2 regions of the Carnobacterium inhibens subsp. inhibens DSM 13024 genome follow, and region 1 is predicted to be linked to the other one. Evidence: a T-box and tRNA genes for the amino acid it is inferred to sense, from the RefSeq annotation. Region 1 holds a T-box; the other holds one or more tRNA genes.
What was found. A T-box is a leader RNA that pairs with one kind of tRNA and senses whether it is charged. The one in region 1 lies ahead of leuS (leucine--tRNA ligase), so its partner is inferred to be a tRNA-Leu.
Positions count from the first base shown of each region.

Region 2: it encodes a tRNA-Leu, which carries the amino acid that the T-box ahead of leuS (leucine--tRNA ligase) is inferred to sense. The anticodon was not compared.

Region 1 is NZ_JQIV01000006.1:2,270,660-2,273,872, reverse strand. Features, by position in the region: gene leuS (leucine--tRNA ligase) at 1-1,572, opposite strand, end outside; T-box leader at 1,640-1,881, opposite strand; gene BR65_RS12020 (putative heavy metal-binding protein) at 1,978-2,307, opposite strand; gene BR65_RS14170 (LysM peptidoglycan-binding domain-containing protein) at 2,382-3,213, opposite strand, start outside.
Region 2 is NZ_JQIV01000006.1:988,347-991,559, reverse strand. Features, by position in the region: gene BR65_RS05860 (nuclease-related domain-containing protein) at 85-996, shown strand; tRNA gene BR65_RS05855 (tRNA-Leu) at 1,208-1,291, shown strand; gene BR65_RS05850 (AEC family transporter) at 1,371-2,294, opposite strand; gene BR65_RS05845 (GNAT family N-acetyltransferase) at 2,503-3,039, shown strand; gene gloA2 (SMU1112c/YaeR family gloxylase I-like metalloprotein) at 3,062-3,213, shown strand, end outside.

The DNA of each region.
Region 1 (3,213 bases):
TACTGGTAACCATTGTTTTAGTTTTTCAGGATCAGCTAACATTTCTTCATTTTTAGGATCGATGAAACGCAAGAAATACCATGAACTCCCTGCCCATTGCGGCATTGTATTTGTATCACGGCGTCCTTTCATTCCAGTTTCGGGATCTACTACATTTACCCATTCCGTAATGTTTGCTAATGGAGACTCTCCTGTTCCACTTGGTTTGATTTCGTTTGTTTTTGGCAAGATCAACGGTAATTCTGATTCAGGCAATGTTGTTGAAGTCCCATCTTCCCAATGAATGACCGGGATAGGTTCGCCCCAATAACGTTGGCGTGCAAATAACCAGTCACGTAGACGGTAAGTTGTTTCTTTTTTTCCAAAATTATTTTCTTCTAACCATTCATTCATTTTATCGATAGCTTCTTGTTTTCCAAGACCATCTAAGAATTCAGAATTTATATGTGGACCATCTTCAGTGAAGGCAGCAGCAGCTACATTTCCACCTTCAAGTACAGGAAGAATTTCCAAGTTAAAAGCCTTAGCAAATTCATAATCACGTTCGTCATGTGCTGGAACAGCCATAATTGCACCTGTTCCATATGAAGACAACACATAATCTGCGATCCAAATAGGGATTTCTTTGCCATTGACTGGGTTTATCGCATAAGCACCAGTAAATACGCCTGTTTTATCTTTATTCAAATCTGTACGATCCAAATCACTTTTCAGACTAATTTTTTCGATATACGCTTGAACTTCAGCTTCTTGTTCAGCTGTTGTAATTTGTTTAACGAGATCTAATTCAGGTGCCAAAACACTATAAGTTGCTCCAAACAACGTATCTGGACGAGTCGTAAAGACTGTATACTTATGGTTAGTTCCTTTAACAGTAAACTCTACATTTGCACCAATTGATTTACCGATCCAGTTACGTTGCATGTCTTTGATACTTTCAGGCCAGTCAACTAATTCTAAATCATCCAGCAAACGGTCAGCATAAGCTGTAATTTTCAGCATCCATTGTTTCATAGGTTTACGGTAAACAGGGTGTCCCCCACGTTCACTCTTACCATCGATTACTTCTTCATTAGCCAATACCGTCCCTAATGCAGGACACCAGTTAACAGCTACTTCGGCTTCATAAGCCAATCCTTGTTCGTACAATTTTGTAAAGATCCATTGAGTCCATTTATAGTACTGAGGATCTGTTGTATTTACTTCTCGCTCCCAGTCATAACTAAATCCTAAAGAATTGATTTGACGACGGAATGTTTCGATATTGTGAGCTGTGAATTCAGCTGGATCGTTACCTGTATCTAGAGCATATTGCTCAGCTGGTAAGCCAAATGCATCCCAACCCATTGGATGCAATACATTGAATCCTTGAGCACGTTTCATACGAGAAATGATATCTGTTGCTGTGTATCCTTCTGGATGTCCTACATGCAGACCTTGTCCTGATGGATATGGGAACATATCTAATGCATAAAAGTTTTTCTTTTTAGGATCTTCAGTTGTTCGGAAAGTCTGATTAGAAGCCCAGTAATTTTGCCACTTCTTTTCTATCGTCTTGTGGTTAAAGCTCATATATATCCCTCTTCCATTTCTTATTCAAAATAAAAATCGTCCTATGAATGCAGATGACTATCTGTACTCATAGGACGATTAAATAATTTATTATTCGTGGTACCACCTATGTTTTCCACGACCTTATTATTCCTAATAAAATACATCGTGGACTCCTCATACCTTTAACGCAGGCGTTACGTCTTTGTCTACTCTTTTTTCAACAAAGCAACTCTAAAGGCGAGTTCGAAAGTCTTTTTTATGCATTTCCACCACCCATGCACTCTCTCAAAAAAAATCATTTCTACTATTCCTTTTCACTGTTTTTTTCTATTGATTTCATTTTAACAAAAAATGACTATAGGAGCAATAAGAAAAAACAACAGTTGATTTCTAAAATGTCTTTTCAATTCGTCTATTCGTCTATTATTTAACTGTTTTAAGCTTTACTGCTGTTCCACTACAGGTAACCATAATCATGCCATTATCTGATCCTAATGTCTCATAGTCCATTTTAACCCCTACAATAGCATCTGCCCCTTGTTCGTCAGCTCTTGTTTCCATTTCCTCTAACGCTTTACTACGAGCTTCTAATAATTCGTTCTCATAACCTTGAGAGCGTCCGCCAAACATGTTTCGCAAGCCCGCTCCCATATCTTTAAACATATTGATACCAGAGATAACTTCACCAAATACAATTCCTTCATAAGAAGAAATTTCAAAACCTTCAACAGAAGTAGTTGTCGTAACGATCATCATTTTCACTCCCTTTTTAGTTATCTTACAGCACAAAAGGAGACTCAAATTTTATGTTGAGTCTCCTTCTATGATTATTTGATAATCAAAGACTGACCAACAAATATAACATCTGATTTTAAGTAATTCGTTGATTTCAAATCTGAGATAGACATACTATATTTTTGAGCAATATCCCAAAGAGTATCGCCACTTATAACTTTATGCGTAGTTGCACTAGTTGGCGTTGTTACTATTGAAACAGCATTCGTGCTTTTTAAAACTAGTTTTTGACCTACATAAATTGTATCCGTTGATAAATTATTCCATGATTTTAAGTTCGCTACAGATACACCATTTTTTGAACCAATACCAGTTAACGTATCACCGGATTTCACAGTATACGATGTGCTGCTTGTGTTCCCTGTACTTGGTGTTGTCGTTGACCCGCCTGAAGTTGAACCACCTTTAATCGTCAATGTTTGGTTCACATAGATCGCATCTGTTTTCAAACTATTCCACGATTTCAAGTCCGCTACAGTTACGCCGTATTTTGAACTGATTCCAGTCAATGTGTCACCGGATTTTACAGTATGCGATGTGCTGCTTGTGTTCCCTGTACTTGGTGTTGTCGTTGATCCACCTGAAGTTGAACCACCTTTAATCGTCAATGTTTGGTTCACATAGATCGCATCTGTTTTCAAACTATTCCACGATTTTAAGTCTGCTACAGTTACGCCGTATTTTGAACTGATTCCAGTCAATGTATCACCGGATTTTACAGTATACGATGTGCTGCTTGTATTCCCTGTACTTGGTGTTGTCGTTGTGCCGCCTGAAGTTGAACCGCCTTTAATCGTCAACGTTTGATTCACATAAATCGTATCTGATTTCAAACTATTCCACGATTTCAAGTCCGCTACAGTT
Region 2 (3,213 bases), 1.3 Mb from region 1:
TGGTGGATAAAAATAAGCAGAACCTCCTTGTTTCTACGTACTCTAAGTTATAGAGAAGATTTGCAAAAGCGAGGAGTGCAGGTAATGGCATATAAAGAAAGAGAAAAATCGTCTAGTTTATTAATAATGGAATCTTTAATGAATCGCTCGAATCTGTCGAAAGATGAGCGCAATCGTTATGCTTATTTGGTAAAAGGTTTGGAAGGAGAACAAATCTTAGATCGAAGGACGGAAATGCTTGAATGCGATTGTCTTGTATTGAATGATTTGCTATTGAAAATAAATGGAACAGTAGTTCAAATCGACTCTTTACTAATTACAGCAAATGGTATTTGCATATATGAAGTGAAAAATTATGAAGGCAAATATTTTTATGAAGCGGAAAAACTATATAAATTGTTGACTAAGAGAGAAGTTATGAGTCCGTTGATCCAAATAAATCGTAGTCAGACTTTGCTTCGTCAATTGGTGGAGCAATTGGGATTTAATGTTTCAGTTAATGCTTTTGTTGTGTTTGTAAACCAACAGTTCACCTTATATCAAGCTCCGCCTCAAGAAGAGTTGTTGCTTCCAACTTTGTTAAATGAACATTTTGCAAGAATTAACGGTATCTCAGCTCGGCTGACCAAAAATCATCGGCGTATTGCTGAAGAGTTGAAGTCATTACATATGGAGAGTTCAATTTTCACTGATATCCCAAATTATGAAAGTGAAAAATTAAAAAGGGGAATAACATGTTCTCAATGTGGCGTATTTATGGATGATTTCACTAGAAGTTGGACCTGTACTTGTAAATGTTGCGGTCACGAGGAACTAATATCGGGGATCGTTATTCGTCATGCTGAAGAGTATAAGAGGTTATTTCCAGATCAAAAAATAACCACATCTGTGATCTGCAAATGGTGTGGCAATAAGCTGTCTGCTAAGAGAATTTGGAACATACTTCATCACTATTACCAATCTAAAGGAAAAGGTAGATGGACATATTTTGAGTGAGTAATCAAAACTATAAAAGTTTATTAATAGAAAAATTTGACTTAGAAAGAGTAAAAAAGAATTTCTTGCAAAAAAGGTACAAAGTTACTTTTTAATTATCTAGTCATCCGTCTAGACAGGATAGTTATTAGTGCGATTCTTTTGAGAATAGATAATGGATCATCTTTACAATCTTCAAAAACGTTGCTATAATAATCTTTGTTATGAATAAGCGGCCGTGGCGGAATGGTAGACGCGTTAGCTTGAGGGGCTAGTGGGAGGTTCTCCCGTGGAAGTTCGAATCTTCTCGGCCGCATACGTACAGTACATAGTAAAAAGAAGTAACGTTTGAGAGCATTTCCACTCAAGTGTTACTTCTTTTTTAAGTTGGTTCGTTAATTCATTGAGAAAGCAAATTCAGCAATACTTAAAACTAACGGCATACTGATAAGTGAAAGTAACGTTGATAAGACGACTAAGCGAGCGCCGTATTCATAATCTCCACCATAAAGCTGTGAGAACAAAGCTGTATTGACAGCGATAGGTGCAGAAGTCGCAATCGCTAATACAAAAAAGACTAAGTAGTTATCTAAAGGCAAAAGCCATAATATAGCGATACTGATAAGCGGAGATAAGATTAAAGCTAAAAAGGTGGTCCAATAAGCTCGTCGATGAGTAAAAACATCTGCTAATTTTGATTCTGCTACATAACTGCCTAATAAAATCATAGCTAAAGGTGTATTTAAATCAGAAATAGTATAGAGCGAGTCGCTCATAATAGTGGGCAGTTCGATTTGTAGCAAATAAAAAATCAATCCAACCAGTGAGCCTAAAGAGGCTGGGTTCAAAAAGGAATTTCTTGGAGTAATCAACGATTTATCACCGGAAATGATGTAAATGCCATAAGTCCGTTGTAAAATATTCGTCACTGTACTATAAGCAGATACAAAGAAAACTCCTTCGAAACCAAGAACAGCTTGGACTAATGGAATCCCAATAAATCCTGCATTGGTAAATGTTGTTGCATAACGGTCGGTTCGAGAAGCGTTACGTAAGAAAAAGTAATTAACTATGATACGTGCAGCCATCAATAAAATCGCAATTCCAACAGTCGCTAAAAACCACTTGAATTGAGTAGATTGATAGGGTTGCTGAAACGACATAAATAGAAGTACAGGAGTGATAAAGTTTGCTAACATATTAGCAATTTGTTTAGTGCCAGATGGATTTAAAACATTTCTTTTTACAAGGATATACCCAAAAAAGATCAGGACGAACATGCTACCTAATTGTTGCAAAATAATACTGCTAATAGACAATTGACTTGTATCCCTCCTTATAAAAATAGACTATAAGAAGTATACCGTAAATGATCCTAAAGCAGCAAAAAAATGTTTTTGATTTAAAGCAGTAAGCTCGTGACAAACCAATGATTTAATGCTAGTTTAAATAAGCCAAGAAAATATAGCTGAAAAAGGGTAAAATAGCTAGATGCTTTATTGGGAATTTGAATAGAGGAGCAAAAGTATGAAACATGAAGAGATTGAAGAGCAGTCAACTGTTGAAGAGGTTCGAATTGAAATGGCTACACCTGAAGATGTGGATGAAATTGTGGCTATTTGTACACAAGGGTATGCTTGCACGGCTGCGGCTGTAAAAGATCAGCAAAAAGTACAAGAAAAGGTTGAAGAATATTACAATCCTCAAAGAATCCTTAGTGAAATTGAAGAAGTATCGGCTAAATGGAGCGGTTGGATCGTTGCTCGATTAGATAAAAAAATTATTGGAGTAATTGGTGGAGGAATTGTAGACTCAAAAGTAGGGAAAGTTTTTGTGTTGTATGTCGATGACAGCTATATAAGAAAAGGAATTGGTACACGTTTGGTCAATCATTTGACTCAAATGCAGCAATTGTTAGGAAACAGTACTCAATTGGTCAGTTTCTTTAAATCGAATAAAGAGAATTATGCATTTTACAAAGCGTTGGGATTCACTTATCTTCAAGATATCATTGATAATGAAAATCCAGACTTTACTAGTATTGAAATGATTCGAGATATCTAAAAAGAGTTGGAGGAATTACTTTATGAACATTAAAAAAATTCATCACGTAGCTATTATTGCATCTGACTATCAAAAATCCAAACAATTTTATGCGGAAGTATTAGGCTTTGAAATTATACGCGAAAATTATCGTTCAGAAAGAGATTCTTATAAGTTAGATTTAAAATTAGGAGA